DNA from 2 places in the Pseudomonas sp. XP1 genome. Region 2 is predicted to be linked to the other one. Evidence: predicted binding sites of a transcription regulator. Region 2 holds the regulator's gene; the other holds the start of a gene.

Region 1 (5,742 bases), on a different contig from region 2:
CTCGCGGCGGAACACCAGGGGAATGTCGTTGCAGAAGATATCCCGCAAGATCCCGCCGAATACCCCGGTGATCACCCCACTGATCGACGCCACCAGCATGCCCTGCCCCATCTCCAGTGCGGTCATGCAGCCGATCAGGGTAAAGGCCACCAGCCCCAGGGCGTCGAGCACCAGGAACAGCGAGCGCAGGCGGCGCATCATCGGCGCGATGAAAATGGTCAGCAGTGCTGCACAACTGGTCAGCACCAGGTACTCAGGGTGCTTCACCCAGGTCAGCGGGTAATGCCCGAGCAGCACGTCACGCACCGAGCCGCCACCCAAGGCGGTGACGCAGGCAATCAGCACCACGCCGAACCAGTCCATGCCGCGGCGGCCGGCAGACAACGCGCCGGTCATGGCTTCGGCGGTGATGGCAATGAGGTAGAGCATCAACAACATGGTGCGGGGTCCGTGCGGGCGTGCGAGGAAGGCGCGCAGTCTAACCAGTTGCCCATGGCACCAAAAGAGGGCGCAGATACAATATCTGCGCCTTTTCGGCTCACACCTTGATGAAGTGCTCGCGATAATGGCGCAGTTCGGCGATGGATTCGCGGATGTCGTCCAACGCCAGGTGGGTGTTGCCCTTCTTGAAGCTGTCACGCACATCAGGCGCCCAGCGCGCAGCCAGCTCCTTCAGGGTCGAGACATCCAGGTTGCGGTAGTGGAAGTAGTTCTCCAGGTCGCGCATGTGCCGGTACAGGAAACGGCGGTCCTGGCAGATACTGTTGCCACAGATCGGCGACTTGCCTTTCGGCACCCACTGCTCGAGGAAAGCAATGGTCTGCGCCTCGGCTTCGGCCATGTCGACCTTGCTCTCGCGTACGCGCTGGGTCAGGCCCGAAGCGCCATGGGTGCGAGTGTTCCACTCGTCCATTCGCGCCAGCACTTCGTCACTGTGGTGGATGGCGATCACCGGCCCTTCGGCCAGGGTGTTCAGTTCGCTGTCGGTGACGATGGTGGCCATCTCGATGATGACGTCGCTGTCCGGATCCAGGCCGGTCATTTCCAGGTCGATCCAGATCAGGTTCTGTGGGTTTTGCATGCGGGGGCTCCTCGTATAGGCCGTCATAGTAGCGTAGTGGTCAAGGCACGCCCATTCACGGCGCGAAGGTAAGCCAAATGGTCCGGCGCCTGGCGTGCTAAACTGCCTGCCGTTTTCAACCTGCCCCCACGCACGGAACCTTCATGGCCAAACGCCAGCTCAATCGCCGCCAGAACTGGCGCATCGAAAAAATCCAGAACGAGCGCGCCGCGCGTGCGGCCAAACGCGAACAACACGTGTTACAGGAACTGGAGGGTGGCGACCTGGGGCCGGAACAACTGGGCCTGGTGATTGCGCACTTCGGTGTGCAGGTAGAAGTGGAAGCCCAGGACGGTGAAGCCGCAGGCCAGGTGTTCCGCTGCCACTTGCGCGCCAACCTGCCGGCGCTGGTTACCGGCGACCGCGTGGTATGGCGTGCGGGCAATCAGGGCATTGGCGTGATTGTCGCGCAGATGCCGCGCAGCACCGAGCTGTGCCGGCCGAACAACCACGGTCAGCTGAAGCCGGTGGCGGCCAACGTCGACCTGATCGTGATCGTCTTCGCCCCCGCGCCCGAACCGCACCCCAACCTGATCGACCGTTACCTGGTGGCAGCGGAACATGCAGGCATTCGCCCACTGCTGCTGCTGAACAAGGCCGACCTGATCAACGACGAGAACGGCCCGGGCCTGCATGCGCTGCTGGAGGTGTACCGCGAGCTGGGCTACCCGCTGCTGGAAGTCTCGGCACATCACGGCGACGGTATGCAACGCCTGCAACAGATGCTCGACGGCCACATCAGCGTGTTCGTCGGCCAGTCGGGGGTGGGCAAGTCGTCGCTGGTCAACAGCCTGCTGCCGGACGCTGGCACCCGTGTCGGCGACCTGTCGGAATGGTCTGGCCAGGGCACCCACACCACCACCACCGCGCGGTTGTACCACTTCCCCAATGGTGGCGACCTGATCGACTCGCCAGGCATCCGCGAGTTCGGCCTGGGTCACGTCAGCCGCAGTGATGTGGAGGATGGTTTCATCGAATTCCGCGACCTGTTCGGCACCTGCCGCTTCCGCGACTGCAAGCATGATCGCGAACCGGGCTGCGCGCTGCTCAAGGCGCTGGACGAAGGGCGTATCAAGCAGCAACGGATGAACAGCTATCGCTCGATCATTGCCAGTTTGCCGGAAGACGCTTACTGACCGCTTGCGCCACAGGTTCTGCGCCGGCTTCAGCTACGGCGCGATCCTGTGGGAGCGGCCTTGCGTCGCGAAAGGGGCGCGCAGCGGCCCCAGATATCAGCATTAATGCAAATATTGCCGGGGCCGCGTTGCGGCCCTTTCGCGACACAAGGCCGCTCCCACAAGGGACCGCGCAAGACGAAAAAGGGTTTACTGGTCCTTGGCCTCATCCATCTTCAGCGTCCCCTCTTCGAAGATGTTCAGCTTCTGGCGCAGTTCACGCGGCTGCATGGGGGCCTGCCCGGCTTCCCCTGGCGCCGCCGGTGCCGCAGCGGCCGGCGGCGCAGGCTCGGCAGCCGGTGCTTCTGGTGCGCCCTGCTCGCCTTCGATATTACGCTGGGCCTTCTTGGTCAGCACGATGATGTCGATGCGGCGGTTGACCGGGTTGAACGGGTCCTTGCGATCGAACAGCGACGACGAGGCATAACCCACCACCCGCGCCACCTGGCCATCCGGGTAGCCGCCGGCCACCAGTGCACGGCGCGCGGCGTTGGCGCGGTTGGCCGACAGTTCCCAGTTGCCGAACTCGCCACTGCCGGCATAAGGCTTGGCGTCGGTGTGGCCACTGATGCTGATCTTGTTCGGCACCGCCTTGATGGTGTCGGCCATGGCCAGCAGGATGTCCTCGAAGTACGGCTGCAGGCGCGCACTGCCAATGTCGAACATCGGCCGGTTCTCGGCGTCCATGATCTGGATGCGCAGGCCGTCCTGGGTGATCTCGAACAGGATCTGGTCCTTGAACTTCTGCAGCTGCGGGTTCTCTTCCACCTTGTTCTGCAGTTCCTGCAGCAGCAACTCCAGGCGCTCACGCTCGACCTGCTCGGCCATGGTCTCTACCTGGTCCTTGTCCAGCTGGATGCTGGTATCAGGCGTCGGTTCCGACTTGGCTTCGGGGTTGATGGTCTTCTCCGGAGCCAGCTGAGGCGAGCCCCCCAGGTCGATGACGTAGGGCGTTCCGCTTTCCGAGAAACCGATCGGGTCCTTGAAGTAGCCGGCAATGGCAATCTTCTGTTCCGGGGTGGCTGTGGACAACAGCCACAGCACCAGGAAGAACGCCATCATCGCCGTGGCGAAGTCGGCGAAGGCGATTTTCCAGGCGCCGCCGTGGTGGCCGCCGCCAAAGCGCTTGACGCGCTTGACGATGATGGGCTGATTGTTCTCCATGACTCAGCGACCGCGAACCGCTTGTTCCAGTTCGGCGAAGCTTGGGCGGTGCTTGGGATACAGCACCTTGCGCCCGAACTCGACCGCCAGCGAAGGCGGCATGCCCGAGGCCGAGGCCACCAGCGAAGCCTTGATCGATTCGTAGAGGTTCAGCTCTTCCTTGGCATCGTGCTCCAGGCACTTGGCCAATGGGCCGAAGAAGCCGTAGGCCGCCAGAATACCGAAGAAGGTACCCACCAGTGCCGCACCCACATGAAGGCCGATGGAGGCCTGGTCACCATCGCCGAGCGAGGCCATGGTCACCACGATCCCCAGTACGGCCGCAACGATACCGAAGCCGGGCATGCCGTCGGCGATGCCGGTCACCGCATGGGACGGGTGCTCCAGTTCTTCCTTCATGCTCAGCAGTTCCATGTCGAACAGGCCTTCGAGTTCGTGCGGGGCCATGTTGCCGGTGGACATGATGCGCAGGTAGTCGCAGACGAACGCGGTCATGCGCTCATCGGCCAGTACCGTCGGGTACTTGGCGAAGATCGGGCTGGCGGCGGCATCCTCGATGTCGGCCTCGATGGCCATCATGCCTTCGCGCCGGCTCTTGTTGAGGATTTCGTACACCAGGCCCAGCACTTCCAGGTAGAAGGCATGAGTGAAGCGCGAGCCGAACATCTTCATCGACTTCTTGATGACGTGCATGGTCATGTGGCCGGGGTTGGCCTGCAGGAATGCACCAAAGGCCGCACCGCCGATGATCAGTACTTCGAACGGCTGGATCAGCGCCGCGATCTTGCCGTGGGAAAGCACGTATCCGCCGAGCACGCTCGCGAATACGACGATGATGCCGATAATTTTAGCCATAGGTTCAAAGCACTTGCTGTCGTGGTCAGGGGAAGAGACGGGAGCTTTAAAACTCTTCTTCTACTTATCGGCAGAACTGCGCCAGACTATAGCCACTCAATGCGAAAAGCCAGTTCGGACTGATGTCAAAATGCCAATTGAAACCAAGGTGCCCGCTCAGGCTCCACGTACGCTAGAGGCCTGGGTAAAGCTGCTCGAGAGTGTTCGCATCCCCGTGCCGAAGCACAGCTACGACCGGGTCATGGCCGCCATCCACGATAACCGCCGCTCGCTGCGGGATATCGCCGAACTGATGCAGGATAGCCCGGCACTGGTGCTGTCGGTGATGCGCGAAGCCAATCATCCCACCAATGCCAGCCTGGCAGAGCCCGCCGAAAGCCTGGAAGTCGCCCTCAACCGCCTGGGCCTCGAGCGTAGCGAACAGCTGCTCAAACGCCTGCCAGCGGTGCCCGTAGAAGAAATCCCACCGGTACTGTGCCAGTTTCAGCTGATCAGCCAGCACGCCTCGCAGCAGGCTAGCGGCCTGTTCGCCAGCCGTCTGGCACGGCTGTGGCAGGAAATCCACTGGGGCAGCCTGTTGTTCCTGTCGCCACTCTGGCCGCTGGCGTTGGCCTACCCCAAGCTGCTCGATACCTGGGAGCTGCGGGTTATCCACAAGGGTGAAGACGCCGCCCATGTCGAGGAAGAACTGTTTGGCGTGCGCATCATGGAACTGTGCCAGACCATGGCGGAGTACTGGCGCCTGCCACAATGGGTGACCCAGGGTTACCGCCTGCTGCTGGAAGAGCGCGAACAACTGGCCCAGGTGCTCAGTATTGCCCGCGACCCGGACCTGCTAAGCCAGCAACACCGCCTGGACGCCGAGCCAGGCCTGCGCCGCTGGTTCAACCAGCCGGCCAACACCGTGCTGCTGGCCAACAACCTGGCCCTGGCGGCACAAGTGGGCTGGGATAACCCGCACCTGTTGCGCTGGCAGCTGTTGACCGCCCTGTACCTGCAGACCTCGCTGGACGACGTGCAACAGCAAGTGCACCAGCAGGCTGCGGCCAGCGCCCGCCGCCACGCCCAGCATGCCCTGTTCCACCCGGCCGAAGCGCTGATCTGGCCCTGGCACCAGCGCCGCCCGCACCCCGACATGCTGGCTCCGCCACCGCCCACCAGCGACGAATTGGCGCGCTGGCGCAAGCTGTGCCAGGACCTTCTGGCCCAGCCCAGCCCGTTCACCAACAGCGTGCACCTGGCCACCCATGTTATCGAGGCCCTTCTGGTCTCTGGCATGCAGAGGATCCTGCTGCTGAGCCTGGACAAGGCAAACGACCAGCTGCGCGTGCAGCAGATGGCCGGCCTGCCCAAGGAAGCCGGGGCGCTGGTACTGCCGGTGGCGCAGAACAAACTGCTGCAAAAGCTGCTGGCAAAGGCCGGTCAATT
Region 2 (5,742 bases):
GTGCTCGCTGATTTCATCGCTGGCTGCACTGGTGTCAGTTGCAGCAGGCGCCGGCGCCTTGGCACCAGGCAAGGCATCGGCCTGGAAGGTACCCTTGCCATGCAACTGGTCCAGCAGCGATTCGAACTCGGCGTCGGTAATTTCGTCGCTGGCCGCTTCCGGCGCGCTGGCAACCGGCTGCGCGGCAACCTCGGCGCTGAACTGGCCTTTGCCGTGCAACTGGTCGAGCAGCGACTCGAACTCGGCGTCGCTGATTTCGTCACCTGCGCTGCTGACGGTCTCGCCCTGCATCTGCTCGTCGGCCGCAGCTTGTGCCTTGACCGCATCGAGCGAATCGAGCAGTTGTTCGAACTCGCTGTCGGTGATGTCCTGCTCTTCCACCGGCGCTTCGGCAACCGGCTCCGGTGCCGCAGCGGCAGGCGCCTCGACGGCTTCTGCGCCGCCCGGCTCGGCCAGGCGCGACAGCGCGGCCAGCAGCTCGGGGGTAGCCGGGGTCACTTCGGCGCGCTCGCGCACCTGGCCAAACATGCTGTTGACCGTGTCCAGTGCCTCGAGCACCACATCCATCAGTTCCGCGTCGACCCGGCGCTCACCTTTGCGCAGGACGTCGAACACGTTCTCGGCGATATGGCAGCACTCCACCAGCTCGTTCAGCTGAAGGAAGCCGGCGCCCCCTTTTACAGTGTGGAAACCGCGAAAGATCGCATTGAGCAGGTCGGCATCGTCGGGCCGGCTTTCCAGCTCGACCAGTTGCTCGGACAGTTGCTCAAGAATTTCGCCGGCTTCTACCAGGAAATCCTGGAGGATTTCTTCATCGGCGCCGAAGCTCATCAAACGTGCTCCTTAAAAACCCAGGCTGGACAGCAGATCATCGACATCGTCCTGACCGGACACGACATCTTCACGCTTATCGGCATGAATCTGCGGACCTTCACCCCGAGTCGGATGTTTTTCTCGATCTTTTTCTGCGCGCAGTTGATCGTGGTCATGCTGGATGCCCGCAAAGCGGTCGACCTGGCTGGCCATCAACACCAGTTTGAGCAGGTTGCTTTCCACCTCGGTGACCAGGGTGGTGACGCGCTTGATCACCTGGCCGGTCAGGTCCTGATAGTCCTGGGCCAGCAGAATGTCGTTGAGGTGGCCGGCGACCTTGCGGTTACCTTCGGCGCTGAGCGTCAGGAAACTGTCGACGCGCTTGACCAGGTCTCGGAACTCCGGCGCAGCCACTTCGCGGCGCATGAAACGCTGCCAGTCGGTGCTCAGGGCCTCGGCCTCGCTGGCCAGGTCGTTGAGCACCGGGGTGCTTTCCTCGACCAGGTCCATGGTGCGGTTGGCCGCGCCCTCGGTGAGCCTGACCACGTACGACAGGCGCTCGGTGGCGTCGGTTATCTGCGACACCTCCTCGGCCTGCGGCATGGTCGGGTCGATCTGGAAACTGACGATGGCACTATGCAGCTCGCGGGTCAGCTTGCCGACTTCCTGGTACAGGCCGCGATCACGGGTCTGGTTCAGCTCGTGAATCAGCTGCACCGCCTCGCCGAAACGGCCACGCTCCAGGCTTTCGACCAGCTCCTGGGCATGCTTCTTCAGGGTCGATTCGAACTCGCCCAAAGACGTTTGTGATGAATCCATGGCGCGCCCCCTGACGTGACTCAGCCGTTGACGCGTTCGAAGATCTTCTCGATCTTTTCTTTGAGCACCTGGGCGGTGAACGGCTTCACAACGTAGCCATTGACGCCGGCCTGGGCCGCTTCGATGATCTGGTCGCGCTTGGCTTCGGCGGTCACCATCAGCACCGGCATGGTTTTCAGGCGATCGTGGGCACGCACCTTGCGCAGCAGGTCGATACCGGACATGCCGGGCATGTTCCAGTCGGTCACCAGGAAGTCATAGTGGCCGTTCTCCAGCATCGGCAGCGCCGTGGTGCCGTCATCGGCTTCTTCGGTGTTGGTGAAGCCCAGGTCACGCAACAGGTTCTTGATGATCCGCCGCATCGTCGAAAAGTCGTCAACGATGAGGATTTTCATGTCTTTGTTCAAGTAGACCTCCAAGCAGTCTCAAACGCGCTCGGCCCCGAGCGCGCATTCACAATTCGGTACAACGTAGAAAACGACTGCAACGACAGCGGGCTCAACGCGCCCGCCATTCCCCCAGGCGGCTGCGCAGGCGCGCGGCACACTGGCTGTGCAACTGGCTGACCCGCGACTCGCTGACCCCCAGCACCTCACCAATTTCCTTGAGGTTCAGCTCTTCGTCGTAGTACAGCGCCAGCACCAGGCGCTCACGCTCCGGCAGGTTGGCGATGGCCTCGGTCAGGGCAGCCTGGAAGCGCTCGTCTTCCAGGCCACGCGCAGGTTCCACCTGGCCACTGGCGCCATCCTCATGCAGCCCTTCGTGCTCGCCGTCCTGCAGCAGGTCGTCGAAGCTGAACAGGCGGCTGCCCAGGGTATCGTTCAAGATCCCGTAGTAATCATCGAGACTCAATTGGAGTTCGGCAGCAACTTCATGATCTTTAGCGTCACGACCGGTTCGGGCTTCAACCGCACGCATCGCGTCGCTGACCATGCGGGTGTTGCGGTGCACCGAACGCGGTGCCCAATCGCCCTTGCGCACTTCATCGAGCATGGCCCCGCGAATGCGAATGCCGGCGTAGGTTTCGAAGCTGGCGCCCTTGCTGGCGTCGTACTTGTTGGCCACTTCCAGCAGGCCGATCATGCCGGCCTGGATCAGGTCCTCGACCTGCACATTGGCTGGCAGCCGCGCCAGCAGGTGGTAGGCGATGCGCTTGACCAGCGGGGCGTAGCGCTCGATCAGCTCGTACTGGGCGTCTTTCGACGCCCGGCTGTACATCTTGAAACCGCTGGCGTTCATAGCACAGGTCCCGCGCTGGTGGGCTGCACCAGGCGCTCGACAAAGAACTCCAGATGGCCGCGCGGGTTGGCCGGCAGCGGCCAGCTGTCGACCTTCTGGGCAATCGCCTTGAAGGCCAGCGCGCATTTGGAGCGTGGGAAGGCTTCGTATACGGCGCGCTGCTTCTGCACGGCCTTGCGCACGCACTCGTCATACGGCACGGCGCCCACGTACTGCAGGGCAACGTCGAGGAAGCGGTCGGTGACCTTGGTCAGTTTGGCGAACAGGTTGCGGCCCTCCTGCGGACTCTGCGCCATGTTGGCCAGCACCCGGAAACGGTTCATGCCGTAGTCGCGGTTGAGCAGCTTGATCAGGGCGTAGGCATCGGTGATCGAGGTGGGTTCGTCGCATACCACCAGCAGCACTTCCTGGGCGGCGCGGACGAAGCTGACCACCGAATCACCGATACCGGCAGCAGTATCGATCACCAGCACGTCGAGGTTGTCGCCGACTTCGCTGAACGCCTGGATCAGCCCGGCATGCTGGGCCGGGGCCAGGTGCACCATGCTCTGCGTGCCCGAGGCAGCCGGCACGATGCGCACGCCACCGGGGCCCTGCAACATCACATCGCGCAGCTCGCAGCGACCTTCGATGACATCGGCCAGGGTCCGCTTGGGGGTAAGGCCCAGCAACACATCGACATTGGCCAGGCCCAGGTCGGCGTCGAGCAGCATGACCCTGCGGCCAAGCTCGGCCAGCGCCAGGGACAGGTTCACTGAAACGTTAGTCTTGCCGACGCCACCTTTGCCACCGGTCACGGCGATCACCTGTACGGGATGCATGCTACCCATGTCTGTTCTTTACCTTGTCTCGCTGGGACTCAGGCCACACGTAGGGCAATTCTGCGTACCCTTTGGCATAGCTACCTTGCACACGCTTCATCATCAACCCGCTCGCCGTGGGTTGTGATAGAGATCAGCGAACATGTCGGCCATGGCCTCTTCGCTGGGCTCGTCCTGTTGCTGCACATTGACCGCGCGGGAGACCAACTGGTGCCCTCGAGGCAGGTGCACGTCGTCAGGAATGCGCGGCCCATCTGTCAGGTAGGCCACCGGCAGTTCATGACTGATGGCAAGGCTCAGCACGTCGCCAAGGCTCGCCGTTTCATCGAGTTTGGTCAGGATGCAACCGGCCAGGCCGCAGCGCTTGTAGCTGTGGTAGGCGGCAGTCAGCACCTGCTTCTGGCTGGTAGTGGCCAGCACCAGGTAGTTCTTCGCGGCGATGCCACGCCCGGCCAGGGTGTCCAGCTGCATGCGCAGGGCCGGGTCGCTGGCCTGCAGGCCGGCGGTATCGATCAGCACCACGCGCTTGCGCAGCAGCGGCTCCAGCGCCGCAGCCAGCGACTGGCCCGGGTCGACGTAGGTCACCGGTACGTTGAGGATGCGACCCAGAGTCTTGAGCTGCTCCTGGGCACCGATGCGGAAACTGTCCATGCTCACCAGCGCCAGGTTCTGCGCGCCGTACTTGAGCACGTAGCGGGCCGCCAGCTTGGCCAGGGTGGTGGTCTTGCCCATGCCGGCCGGGCCGACCATGGCGATCACACCGCCCTCTTCGATCGGCTCGACTTCGGGGATTTCGATCATCCGCGCAAGGTGCGCCAGCAGCATGCGCCAGGCCTGGCGTGGCTCGTCGATCTCGGCAGTCAGGTCCAGCAGCTCACGGGCGATCGGCCCGGACAGGCCGATGCGCTGCAGCCTGCGCCAGACAGTGGCCTGCTGCGGCTTGCTGCCCTGCAACTGGTTCCAGGCCAGCGAGCCGAGCTGCACTTCCAGCAGCTCGCGCAGGCCCGACAGTTCGGAGCGCATGGCATCGAACAGGCGCGGGTCGACCGGTGCCGGCGCCGGGGCTGCAGCTGCGGCCTCGGGCGCATCGACGTGCGGTTCGATCAACGGCTCGGCGGCGGTCAGCGACTGCCCGGCGAACAACTGGCGGTTGTTGTCGCTGCTGTCCTGGCGGTGACCCAGCTCGGCCTGGGCGGTGGCGATGCGCGTATGGGTCTTGCGCAGCTCTTCTTCCAGTTCGGCGTTGGGCACACGCGGGGCCAGGGCGGACAGCTTGTAGTCCAGCGCGGCCGTCAGCTCGACACCGCCGGCGATGCGACGGTTGCCGATGATCGCGGCATCGGCGCCCAGCTCGTCACGGACCAGCTTCATGGCCTGACGCATATCGGCGGCGAAAAATCGCTTAACTTGCATTATCCCCTACCTCAGCCATTAGGGCCCACGGTGGCAACGATGGTGACTTGCTTGTTGTCCGGTATTTCCTGATACGCCAGAACATGCAAATTCGGTACAGCCAGGCGACCGAAACGCGACAGCATGGCGCGGATCGGGCCGGCGACCAGGAGAATGGCCGGCTGGCCCTGCATTTCCTGGCGCTGGGCCGCCTCGATCAGCGAACGCTGCAGCTTCTCGGCCATGCTCGGCTCCAGAAGAACACCGTCTTCCTGACCTTGCCCGGCCCTTTGCAGACTATTGAGCAAAATCTGTTCCAACCTTGGCTCCAGGGTAATCACTGGCAGCTCCGACTCAACGCCGACAATGCTTTGCACGATGGCGCGACACAATCCGACGCGCACCGCCGCCACCAGTGCGGCGGTATCTTGACTCTTGCCGGCGTTGTTCGCGATCGCCTCGGCGATACTGCGAATATCGCGCACAGGCACCTGTTCCGACAACAACGCTTGCAGCACCTTGAGCAGGCCCGACAAGGAAATGACACCTGGCACCAGCTCCTCTGCAAGTTTAGGCGATGCCTTGGCCAACACCTGCAGCAGTTGCTGGACCTCTTCATGACCGATCAGCTCGTGGCAGTGCTTCTGCAGGATCTGGT

What was found. Region 2 encodes FliA, which starts transcription of late flagellar genes. Its sites were predicted from a motif close to CTAAAGTTTNNNNNNNNNNNGCCGNTAA; they were not measured.
Region 1: the regulator FliA is predicted to act here: its motif matches at 4,379-4,406, upstream of motA (flagellar motor stator protein MotA).

The regions. Positions count from the first base shown of each region.
Region 1 covers NZ_JBNRIJ010000030.1:40,140-45,881, reverse strand. Annotated here, with positions in the region: gene ACK1U9_RS20780 (trimeric intracellular cation channel family protein) at 1-438, opposite strand, end outside; gene orn (oligoribonuclease) at 539-1,081, opposite strand; gene rsgA (small ribosomal subunit biogenesis GTPase RsgA) at 1,225-2,256, shown strand; gene motB (flagellar motor protein MotB) at 2,446-3,459, opposite strand; gene motA (flagellar motor stator protein MotA) at 3,463-4,314, opposite strand; gene ACK1U9_RS20755 (HDOD domain-containing protein) at 4,445-5,742, shown strand, end outside.
Region 2 covers NZ_JBNRIJ010000002.1:193,442-199,183, reverse strand. Annotated here, with positions in the region: gene ACK1U9_RS03235 (chemotaxis protein CheA) at 1-831, opposite strand, end outside; gene ACK1U9_RS03230 (protein phosphatase CheZ) at 844-1,632, opposite strand; gene ACK1U9_RS03225 (chemotaxis response regulator CheY) at 1,653-2,027, opposite strand; gene fliA (RNA polymerase sigma factor FliA) at 2,131-2,871, opposite strand; gene fleN (flagellar synthesis regulator FleN) at 2,868-3,701, opposite strand; gene flhF (flagellar biosynthesis protein FlhF) at 3,795-5,105, opposite strand; gene flhA (flagellar biosynthesis protein FlhA) at 5,117-5,742, opposite strand, start outside.